DNA from 2 places in the Aquicoccus sp. SU-CL01552 genome. Region 1 is predicted to be linked to the other one. Evidence: riboswitches for the same ligand, from Rfam matches in the RefSeq annotation. Region 1 holds a riboswitch; the other holds the start of a gene.
What was found. A riboswitch is a leader RNA that binds a small molecule or an ion and turns the genes downstream of it on or off. The one in region 1 is predicted to bind cobalamin.
Positions count from the first base shown of each region.

Region 2: another riboswitch for cobalamin. It lies ahead of ABWV23_RS04060 (TonB-dependent receptor plug domain-containing protein); the one in region 1 lies ahead of ABWV23_RS03355 (hypothetical protein).

Region 1 covers NZ_BAABWV010000002.1:130,187-136,050, reverse strand. Annotated here, with positions in the region: gene rsmH (16S rRNA (cytosine(1402)-N(4))-methyltransferase RsmH) at 1-293, opposite strand, end outside; gene mraZ (division/cell wall cluster transcriptional repressor MraZ) at 297-863, opposite strand; gene ABWV23_RS03365 (DUF1127 domain-containing protein) at 2,106-2,321, shown strand; gene ABWV23_RS03360 (hypothetical protein) at 2,335-2,571, opposite strand; gene ABWV23_RS03355 (hypothetical protein) at 2,750-3,046, opposite strand; cobalamin riboswitch at 3,199-3,394, opposite strand; gene ABWV23_RS03350 (ATP-dependent helicase) at 3,467-5,836, opposite strand.
Region 2 covers NZ_BAABWV010000002.1:270,418-276,281, reverse strand. Annotated here, with positions in the region: gene ABWV23_RS04080 (ABC transporter ATP-binding protein) at 1-121, shown strand, start outside; gene ABWV23_RS04075 (ABC transporter permease) at 122-979, shown strand; gene ABWV23_RS04070 (ABC transporter permease) at 993-1,844, shown strand; gene ABWV23_RS04065 (DUF2312 domain-containing protein) at 2,022-2,291, opposite strand; cobalamin riboswitch at 2,420-2,629, shown strand; gene ABWV23_RS04060 (TonB-dependent receptor plug domain-containing protein) at 2,763-4,610, shown strand; gene ABWV23_RS04055 (ABC transporter substrate-binding protein) at 4,597-5,436, shown strand; gene ABWV23_RS04050 (FecCD family ABC transporter permease) at 5,433-5,864, shown strand, end outside.

The sequences.
Region 1 (5,864 bases):
TCAAGATCGCTGGCATAGTCATCCATGCGCGAAAACACGCCCGGCTGCATCACCAGCCGGTCGCCATAGCCTTCTGCCCAGTCCCGCGCCATGTCGAAGGCCAGCGGATCGCGATCCACCGCGATCACCCGGGCCGCCCCCGCCTCGAGCAATCCACGGGTATAGCCGCCGGCACCAAAGGTGCCGTCCAGCCATGTGCCGGTGACCGGTGCCACCGCCTTAAGCAGCGCGCGCAACAGAACCGGGATATGGGGTTTGTCCGAGGGCGGGACCGGCGGGACGGCTGCGGCCATGGCTCAGCCCCCCTCGCCGTCTTGGGCCTGACGGGCCAAGGCCATGTCCAGCGCGTCGAGCGGGTTGGTTCCCTCGGGGATATCGAAGCCCAGATCCTCTTCCTCCTCCTCGGCCAGGAGGGCATCGTAGGTTTCGGGGTTCCAGATCTGGAAGGTGCCGGAGGTGCCGACGAAGAAAGCCTCTTTCTCCAGCCCGATCTTGTCGCGGTGGCGCAGCGGCAATACCAGCCGCCCATCGGGATCAACCTCGGTATGGTGCGATCGCGAGGTGATGTCGCGGACCAGCTTGCGCTTGAGCGGAGAATTGGGAAGCCGATCAATCTTGGCCTCGAGCTTTTCGATCTCGTTGATCGTGTAGGCCTCGAGATAGGGCTGGTCGGGCGGGCCGTAGACGATGACGAGTTGCGGACGCAGCCCCTCGGTATAATCGGGATCGCCGGATTCGAGCACACGGCGAAACAGGGCCGGGATCGACACCCTGCCCTTTGCATCCACCTTGAAGGTGTATTCGCCTCTGAACCGTCGGCTCACGCCCTGTCGTCCCTCTGCCTGCGCCCCCGCGAAAGTCATGCCCCCGGATGGAAAAACGGCGGGCTGATCTGCTGCCACTGATCAACCCGCCGCCCTTGTCCCGCTGTGCGGGGTGTCCGACTGCGCGCGCCACCTGGGGGGATGTCTGCTCGCTCGCGCGCCGGATCTCTTGGTAGATGAAAGCGAAGTGCCTGTATGAAACCTGCTCTTTTGTTTTGGTTCGGGGTCTTCCGCCCCTGTGTCCTCGTTCTCATCCGATGAACAATGAATGCCACGGGAATTCATGGAAATCAACTGCAATTTGCGGGATCAACCAAGGAAACATGGCCTTTTGCACCCCGGACCCCTCAGAAATCAAGGGGAAACAAGCTGAAGATCCCCTCACCTAGCTGAGGTCCACAACACGCCCACTACATGTGGTATGGAGAAACACGACGCAAATTTTCCCAGAAAATCCCGTAAAAATTCATATTCTGAGCAAACCCCCGCAAATGTTTCTCTTATGTTCTTATTTTAGGAACAGGAAACCTCGGATGGTTTACCGCTCAACCCCGTTTTGAACACCATTCCCCCTCCAGTCCCGCAATTTCCCGTAACGCCGACATCACCTCGGCGCCAGGAGCGGCCGGCATCGTTGCCGGGATCCGGACCCAAATCGTTGTGCCGGAGATTGACTACTATAAGTGGGCCCTGCAGGACGTCGCCGCACACCGGGCCAGCAGCCTCCTCTATAAGGAGTCACCCCACCTGCAACCGGGCAGGCACGACACGCCGATTCCGACCGAATTGACGAAAGATGCCCCGACCGGGGCGCACGCCCCCATTGAAAAGGCCCGAGTCGCCGGCCGCACGGCGGCGAGTCGGCACGCGATCAGCGAAAGAGAACACATCGACACCCACCCTGGGTGCACAACAAGGATCGGGGTCAGCGCCACACGAAACCGTGATCATCCGACCTGGGCAGGACGGCGCCCCGATTCCCTCGGGGTCGCAACCCCCGCCCTGCGTCAAGCGCATGACACGAAGCGCGAAACGCATGGCAGATGGCCATTATTATACCGCCGCCGCTCAATATCCACGCGCCGCGCCCAAAGCCTCGGCAATTTGTTGAAATGACCTTACGTCAGCAATACTGCCAGATTTTTTCACAATCAATCTATGCACTTGCTGCATAGCGGCATTGATTTCGAAAACTATTGTGCATCTGCAGCATTTGATTAATTTCAGTCTCAAGCAACGCCACGACGACGACGGCGACACGATGATCGAAGGTAACGAGCAATGACTGCACTGACCCATACCCACGCAAACGGCGCCTCTCTCATGAGCCGCGTGCACGGTGCCACAGAGGCCCTCAAGGGCCGCTTTGCCAAGTACCGCGTGTACCGTCGTACCTACGCCGAGCTGAGCGCTCTGACCAACCGTGAGCTGGCCGACCTTGGCCTGCACCGGTCCGAAGTGCGCCGCGTGGCACTCGAAGCAGCTGGAGAACTCTGAGCCCAGCACCAGTTTACCAGTTCAGGTTCCTTCTCCTCCTCCCTAGGAACCTGTTCTCCGCGGCGGCATCGTCCTCCTCCCTGATGCCGCCGCACCTTATACCGGCCCCAATCATGCCGGACCTCATACACCGGGCGCTCTCCTCCTCCCTGCGCTTGGTGTTGTGACACACCGGGCGCTCTCCTCCTCCCTGCGCTTGGTGTTCAATGAGCCGGCGGCACCTCTCCTCCTCCCTGGTGCCGCCGGTCATTTCCCGCCCCGGCGGGAAGACGATGAAATTCGGGATACATCCCGGCGCTCTCCTCCTCCCTGCGCCGTGATGTTGCACCAAGGCGCTCTCCTCCTCCCTGCGCCGCGGTGTTGAAAGAGAACGGCGGCACCTCTCCTCCTCCCTGGTGTCGCCGTTTTCACGTTTTCGGGGGGGTCCCTCAGGCCTGTCTTTCACGTTCCGCCCGGCGCGCCCGCGAGCCGCCCCGGCGCAGGGGCCTTGTCGCGTCGCGGTCGGCGCGCCGCGCCGCACGCAAGTAATCGCAGAACCGCGCCACCGCCGGGTAACTGCGCGACATCGGTGCCGCGCGCCGTTCCGCCGCCCGGGCCGCCGCGCCCGCACCGCAGTCCGCTGGCAAACTCATCAACCACTCCAGGAATCCGATCCGCGCCGCCGCCTCGGCACAGCGCCCCTCGGGCAAATCGCGCAAATTCCGCAGTATTCCGGCCAGAATCATGACCGGTCCGCCTGTATTGAATTGAAGTTCATCCGCATCCTTTCCTGCCACGCCCCGTGGCGATCATCCTGTTCATGCGGACAGGGACAGGAAACGGGGGGCAAAATGACCGGTCGCGGCCCAGCCCCCACGCCCCGACCGCCGCCCGCGATCCGACTCGTTGCTGCAAGGCTGGTTTCCGGGCTTGGACAGTGGGGGGATCTCTCCCTGATCCGGCCCTTCCCGAGGCCTGCGCCTCAGTGGTTTTGCCGGACTTACCCAATCCTTACCGTTGCGGGGGCAGCGCCGGCCTCTCACCGGCTTCCCAATTCTCCCCCTCGCGGGGGCACCCTACGCGGTCAGATTACAGGATTCGCATGGCGCTGCATCGGGAATCCGCCCCGTCGCGAAAAAAATCCACCCGCCCGCCGGCAGATGGCATCAGAACGGGATGTCGTCGCTGGCCGTGACGTAATGGGCCACCACCTTTTTCGGCCCGGCCTTCTCGAAATCGACCTCGAGCTTGTCGCCCTCGATGCCGATGATGGCGCCATAGCCGAATTTCTGGTGGAACACCCGCTCGCCCATGGTGAAGCTGGACACCGCATCGAGGTCGATCACGGTGTTGCGGCTCTCTTTCGGCTGGGTGGTGCCACGCTGACCGGCGCGCGCCTGCATCCGTTTCCAGCCCGGCGAGTTGTAGACATTCGCATCGGCCACCCGCGATTCGATATTGCTGCGCACCGCGCCGCCCTGTGTTGCCGCCGCGCCATAGCCGCCCCCGTAGAGCCCCGGCGGCGTCAGCACCTCCACATGCTCCTCGGGCAGTTCATCGACGAAGCGCGACGGCAATGCCGATTGCCATTGCCCGAACACCCGGCGGTTGCCGGCAAAGGAAATCGTGCACAACTCCTCGGCGCGGGTGATGCCCACATAGGCCAGCCGCCGCTCTTCCTCGAGGCCCTTGAGGCCGCTCTCGTCCATGCTGCGTTGCGACGGGAACAACCCGTCCTCCCAGCCCGGGAGGAACACGGCGGGAAACTCCAGCCCCTTGGCCGCGTGCAGGGTCATGATGCTGACCTTCTGCTCGGCGTCCTGCTTGTCGTTGTCCATCACCAGGCTGACGTGTTCCAGGAACCCTTGCAGGTTCTCGAAGTTTTCCAGCGCCTTGACCAGTTCCTTGAGGTTTTCCAGCCGCCCCGGCGCCTCGGGAGTCTTGTCGTTCTGCCAATGGCCGGTATAGCCGCTTTCATCCAGCACGATCTCGGCCAGTTCCATGTGGGTCATGTCCGCGTCACCGGTCATCCGGCCCCAACGGCGCAGATCCTCGACCAGGGAACGCAGCGCGGCGCCGCCCTTGCCCTTGATCAGCCCGTCCTCGACCGCGATCCGCGCGCCCTCCAGCAGGCTCACGCCATTGGCGCGCGCTGCGGTCTGGATGGTCTGCTGTGCCTTGTCGCCAAGGCCACGCTTGGGCGTGTTGACGATGCGCTCAAAGGCCAGGTCGTCATCCGGGCTGACCACCAGCCGGAAATAGGCCATGGCATCGCGAATCTCCATCCGCTCATAGAACCGTGGCCCGCCGATCACCCGGTAGGGCAGCCCGATGGTCAGGAACCGGTCCTCGAAAGCGCGCATCTGGTGGCTGGCGCGCACCAGGATCGCCACCTCGTTCAAGCCAAAGGCGCGCATCCCCCGCGTGCCGCGCTGCATCGCCTCGATCTCTTCGCCGATCCAGCGTGCCTCTTCCTCGCCGTCCCAATGGCCGATCAGGCGGACCTTCTCGCCCTCTTCCGCCTCGGTCCAGAGTTCCTTGCCCAGCCGCCCGGCGTTGCCCCGGATCACGTTCGAGGCAGCCGCCAGGATATGCGGGGTCGAGCGATAGTTCTGCTCCAGCCGCACCACATGGGCGCCCTCAAAATCCTTTTCGAACCGCAGGATGTTACCCACCTCGGCGCCGCGCCAGCCATAGATCGACTGGTCGTCATCACCGACGCAGCAGATGTTGCGATGCCCTCCCGCCAAGAGCCGCAGCCAGAGGTACTGCGCCACGTTGGTATCCTGGTATTCGTCCACCAGGATATAGCGGAACCAGCGTTGATACTGCTCCAGCACGTCAGGGTGTTTCTGAAAGATCATCACCACGTGCAGCAGCAGGTCGCCGAAATCGACCGCGTTCAGCTCGCGCAGGCGGGTCTGGTATTGCGCGTAAAGCGCGACGCCGCGCCGGTTGTAGGCGCCGGCATCGGCGCTCGGTACCTTGTCCGGGGTCAGCGCCCGGTTCTTCCAGCTGTCGATCACCCCGGCCAGTTGCCGCGCCGGCCAACGCTTGTCGTCGATGCCGGCAGCCTGCACCAGCTGTTTCAGCAGCCGCAGCTGGTCGTCGGTGTCGAGAATGGTGAAGTTGGATTTCAGCCCGACCAGTTCCGCGTGCCGCCGCAACAGCTTGACGCAGATCGAGTGGAAGGTGCCCAGCCAGGGCATGCCCTCGATGCTCGCCCCCAGCAGGCGGCCGACCCGCTCTTTCATCTCGCGCGCGGCCTTGTTGGTAAAGGTCACCGCGAGGATCTCGTTCGGTCGGGCGCGGCCGGTGTTCAACAGGTGCACGATTCGCGCCGTCAGCGCCTTGGTTTTGCCCGTGCCTGCCCCGGCCAGCATCAGGACCGGCCCGTCCAGCCGCTCCACCGCCTCGCGCTGTGCCGGGTTCAGGTCGTCCAGATAGGGTGCCCCCATGGCCTGACCACGGGCTGCCACCGCGCGCGCCGACAGCGCCGCGCCCTCGAATGCGTCGATTTCGTCGAAACTGCTCATGGCGGGATGTTAACCCGGATCGCATCGC
Region 2 (5,864 bases), 140 kb from region 1:
CGAGGAGATCGAGGTCAACCTGCCGCAATCGGGCGAGTTTTCCACCCTCGCCCGTGGCGCCGAGGTGCATATCGGCTGGTCCGGTGCGCAGGGCAACTGTTTCGCCGCCGGAGGCCGATGAATGCGCGCACAAGCGAAACTGGGCCTGTTCCTTCTGCTGTCGCCGCTGCTGCTGTGGCTGACCCTGCTGATCCTGATCCCGCATGTGGACATGCTGCTGGTCTCGCTGCGTGAACGCATCGGCGTCGGGCAGTACCGGATCAGCCTTGCCAACTATTTCACCTTTTTCAGCGAACCGCTCTACCTGAGGACCTTCCTGCGCACCGCAGTGATGTCGATCATGGCCACCGCGATTACCCTGCTGATCGCCTTCCCGGTGTCTTACTACATCGCCAAGATGGCGCGCGGGCGAGTGCGCTCGGCGCTGTTCCTGCTCTGCCTTGTGCCGTTCTGGGTGTCGGAACTGGTGCGCACCTTCGGCTGGATGATCCTGCTGCGCGAAACCGGCGTCATCTCGAACCTGCTGCAGTTCCTCAATCTCACCGAAGGCCCGGTCGAACTGCTCTACAACGACGCCGCGATCATGGTCGGGCTGGTCTATACCTCGATGCTGTTCATGGTGGTGCCGCTGGTCACGACGCTGGAAAGCCTGCCGGACGAGGTGATCGAGGCCGGCTATGACCTGGGCGGCAACGGCTTTTCCGTGCTGCGCGAGATCGTGATCCCACACGCCATGCCGGGCATCGTCTCGGGCTGCATCGTGGTGTTCATGCTGAGCCTTGGCAATTACCTGACGCCGACCATGCTGGGCGGCAAGGACAGCCTGTGGTTCACCGAGCTGATCTACTCCCAGTTCATCGTCCGCTTCAACTGGGAGCTGGGCGCGGCCTTCGGCTTCATGCTGCTGATCCTGTCCTCGACCATCGTCTGGGGCATGCTCAAGCTGACCGGCCAGTCGCTGGAAAAGACAATGGGCTGAGGACACCGTACAAATGATCCCCTCGATTCCCCAATCCCGCTTTCTCACCGTCAGCTACACGGCCTATATTGCGCTGTTCTTCATCTTCCTCGCGTTGCCACTTGTGGTGGTCGCGGTGTTCGCCTTCAACGACAGCCAGTTCCCCTCTCTGCCGTGGGAGGGGTTCACCTGGAACTGGTTCTTCGGCACGGAACGCCCGATGATCGGTGTCTTTCACGAACGCCCGATCCTGCGGGCGATCGGCACCTCGGCCATTGTCGCGATCTTCGTGTCGATCCTGTCGGTCGGCGTCGGTCTGTCCAACGCCTTCCTGTTCAACCGCTACCGGTTCCGGGGCCAAGGCATTCTCTATGTCTTCATGCTGCTGCCGCTGGTGATCCCGGGGATCGTGCTGGGCATCTCGATCCTGGTGTTTTCCAGCCGCGCGGCCGAAGGGTTGTGGGACCTGGCACAATGGGATGTCACGGCGCTGCGGCCCGGGCTGACGCTGGTGATCCTCGGACAGTTCTCGTTCATCGCCACCATCGCCACCCTGGTGATCGCGGCGCGATTGCAGAAATTCGACAAGACGCTGGAAGAGGCGGCGCTGAACCTGGGCGCCAGCCGGTTGACGGCGGTGCGCACCGTCACCCTGCCCTACCTGGCACCGGCGATGATCGGCGCCTTTGTGGTGGCCTTCCTGATGAGTTTCGAGAACTTCAACACCACGCTGATGCTGGTGGGCTCGGACGCACCGCTGACCATCGCCATGTTCGACCGGCTGAAAGAGGGGTCCACCCCCCTGCTCAACGCGGTCTCTCTACTGCTGATGCTGGTCTCCAGTGGGCTGGCACTGATCATGATCTTCGCGCAAAAGCGCGGCTGACGTCGCGCCGGGACACCCCCGCGTCATTCCGCCCGGGGCGGCGATGGCGTGCGGGTCCCGGGCGATGGTCGGCGCGGGCATCGCCACGCCGTTGCTGCGCGAAACGCCTCGGCCCGCGCATCACACCGGTGAACCGCGGGCCGAGAGATCATCCGTTTTTTGCAGATCGGGCGGCGCTTACGCCATCCCCAGCGCTTCCTTGTACATTTCCAGCACCGCCTCTTCCTCGGCGATGTCGTCCTTGTCGCGCTTGCGCAGGGCAATCACCTTGCGCATCACCTTGGTGTCGTAGCCGCGTGCCTTGGCCTCGGACATCACCTCTTTCTGCTGGTCGGCGATGTCCTTCTTCTCGGCTTCCAGCCGCTCGAACCGCTCGATGAACTGGCGCAATTCGCCCGCGGTCACGCGGTAGTTGGCCTCGGCCGTGTTGTCGTCCACTGGGTCCATGATCCTGCTCCGCTCGATGGTCGGGATGTGAAAGTACCCGCCGGGATACCCCCCCCGCCCGGCTGCCGCAAGACGGGAATGACGCGCATCCTGCCGCAATCGTTCTTGCGTTGCGTGGCCGCAGCCCCTATCCACGGGGCTGCTTTGGTTCGGCGGCTTCGGCCGTCGTGAAAAGGGAACGCGGTTCGGTCCGGAAACGGGCCAAATCCGCGACTGCCCCCGCAACTGTAGGCGGAGAGCGGGGCCGGCAGATACCACTGAACCCGATCGGGGTTCGGGAAGGTCCGGCCCAGCGTTGACCCGCAAGTCAGGAGACCTGCCAGGGCGATCACCTTCATTTGGCGCGGGGTGCGTCAGATGGGCGGCGTTCGAACCGTAGGGGTGATGACCAACTCACCGTTTGCGGAAGAGCGCGGCCCGCCCGTGCCTTTCCAGACATTGCCGATACCTGTCCCGGAAAGGACAACGACGATGAAAAAACTGCTTCTGACGGCCTCCACGCTGTCGCTCTGCGCCGCCGGCGCCGCCCGCGCGCAAGAGGTCTTCGACCTGGACGAGATCACCGTCTCCTCGACCAAGGCGGGCACGCAAACCCCGCTCGACCGCACCGGGGCGACGGTGCAGGTGATCACGCAGGACGAGCTGGAACAGGCCGACGAAACCACGCTGGCCGAGTTTCTCGCCCGCCAGCCCGGCATCTCGGTCAGTGCCAATGGCGGCGTCGGCGCCAGCACCAACCTGCGCATCCGCGGGCTGGGCGGCGCATATATCAAGGTCTTGGTCAACGGCATCGACGTGACCGACCCCAGTTCGCCCCAGACGCAATTCGACTGGGGCGGAATGACCACCGCCAACCTCGGGCGGGTGGAGATCCTCAAGGGGTCCAGCTCGTCTCTCTACGGCTCGCGCGCGGTGGGCGGCGTGGTCAACATCTCGACCATCCAGCGCCCGGAGGAACCCGGCAGTGAAACCACCTTCGCGCTGGAGGGCGGCAGTTACGAGACCTACCGCGCGGCGGCGAGCTACGCCTACAGCGGTGAGCGCGGCGGCATGACCTTCGGCATCGACCGGATCACCACCAACGGATTCTCGGCCAAGAGCGGCGCCGGAAACACCGAGGCGGACGGCTACCAGGCCACCCAGATCACCCTGTCCGCCGATGTGATGGCGACCGATACCCTCAAACTGGGGCTGTCGGTCTATGCGCTCGATTCCGAGGGGGATTACGACGAGTTCGCCGGCGACGGCGCCGCCCCCTATGACGAGCGCAACACCACCGAGTCGCGCGGGGTCCGCGCCTATGCCGAGTTGATGACCGGCGCGGTGGATCACACCCTGTCGTTCACCTATTTCACCACCGACCGGCTGAGCAGTTCCAACGGCTTTGACACCACGTTTGACGGCGACCGCAAGCGGATCGACTATACCGGCAAATACACGGTCTCGGATGTGCTGACCTTCACCTTCGGCGCCGATTGGGAGGAAGAGAGTTTCAACACCGGCACCGATACCGGCAGCGTCGAGACCACCGGCATTTTCGGCGAGATCCTCTATGCCCCCACCGCCGATCTGGACCTCTCGGCCTCGGTCCGGCTGGACGATCATTCCACCTTCGGCGATTACGTGACCGGGCGGTTGGCCGCCGCTTACCGCGTGAGCGATGCCACTACCCTGCGCGCGGTCGCCGCAACCGGGTTCCGCGCGCCGTCACTTTATGAGCTGAACAGCACTTTCTACGGCAACGCCGCCCTGAACCCCGAGGAGAGCACCAGCTTCGAACTGGGCGTGGAGCATGAGTTCGGCGCGGGCCGCAGCGTCAAGGCCACCGCCTTTCATACCCGGATCGACAACCTGATCCAGTTCGTCTCGCTCTATGATGCGGCAGGCACATGGATCGGCGGCCAGTACCAGCAGGTCGCGGGCGAATCCACGTCGCAGGGCGTGGAGCTTTCGGGTGAATGGGCGGTGAACGACTGGCTCGGCCTCTATGGCAACTATACCTATACCGATGCCGAGGATGCCGCCGGCGCGCGGTTGCTGCGGGTGCCGACCCATGACGTGACCATCGGGTTGGGGGCGGATTTCGCCGCTGGCTGGAGCGGCGACCTGAGCCTGCGTCACGTGGCCGACCGCCCGGCGGAATACGGTGTCGTGATGGATGATTACACCGTGGTCAACGCCGGTGTAACCTATGCCTTTACCGACAACGCGGAGGGATACCTGCGCATCGAGAACCTGTTGGATGAAACCTATGAGACGGCAGCCAGCTACCAGGCGTCGGGGCGCGCGCTCTATGTGGGGCTGCGTGCGTCCTTCTAGGATCATAACCCTGCTCGCCGCGCTGGTGCTGACCGGCGCGGCGGCCGTGGCCGAAGCCGCCCCGAAACGGGTGGTTTCGGTCAATCTTTGTACGGATCAACTCGCCTTGATGCTGGCGGCGCCGGGACAGATCGTATCGCTGTCGCGCCTGTCCCACGATCCCGACAGCTCCTCGATGGCTAAGGCCGCGCGCGCCTTTCCCACCAACGGGTCGGGTGCCGAGGAGGTCTATCTGCTCAAACCCGACCTGGTTCTGGCGGGCACTTTCACCGCGGCGACGACGGTGCAGATGCTGCGCGACCTTGGCATCAGGGTCGAGCTGTTCGCCCCGGCGCGATCGTTGGAGGACGTGCCCGCGCGCCTTGCGCAGATGGGGGCGGCGCTGGGACGCGAGGCGGAGGCAGAGGCGATGATCGCAACTTTCCGCGCCGATCTCGCCCGGCTCACCACCCCGCCGGGCCGGCGTCCGCGCGCGGCGCTTTACTATGTCAACAGCTATACCGTGGGCGACCGTACGCTGGCCGGTGACATTCTGCGCGTGGCCGGGTTCGACAATATCGCCGCCGAGGCGGGGCTGGAGCGCGGCGGCACGCTGGCGCTGGAGCAATTGGTGATGCTGGCGCCCGAGGTGATCGTCAGCGGCCGCGACTATCCCGGACAGGCCCGCGCCGAAGAGGTGCTGAGCCACCCCGCCCTGCGCGCCCTGCCCGGCACCCGTGTCGCCGGCACGCTGACCGACCGCGACTGGATCTGCGGCACGCCGCTGGTGCTCACGGCGGTGGAAAAGATGCGCGATCTGCGCCTGTCGCTGGAGGCCGGGGAATGAGGTTGGCGTTGGGCCTGGTCCTGCTGGTGGCCGTGCTTTTCGTGCTGTCGCTGCTCAGCGGCCAGGCGCCGGTGGGCGCGGGCGACAGTCTGAAGGCGCTGATCGCCGGCGATGGCACGCCGCTGTCGGTGGTGATGCGCGAGATCCGGCTGCCGCGCGCGCTGCTGGCGGCGATGATCGGCGCGGTACTGGGCCAGTCCGGCGCGGCGATGCAGGGCTATCTGCGCAACCCGCTGGCCGAGCCGGGGCTGATCGGTATCTCCGGCGCCTCGGCCCTGGGCGCGGTGCTGGCCATCCAGACCGGGCTGAGCCTGATGTTCCCGCTGGCGCTGCCGCTGGCGGCACTCGGGATGGCGGTGCTGGCGGTACTGCTGATCCTGGCGCTGGCCGGGCCGCGCGGGGCCTCGATCACGCTGATCCTTGCGGGC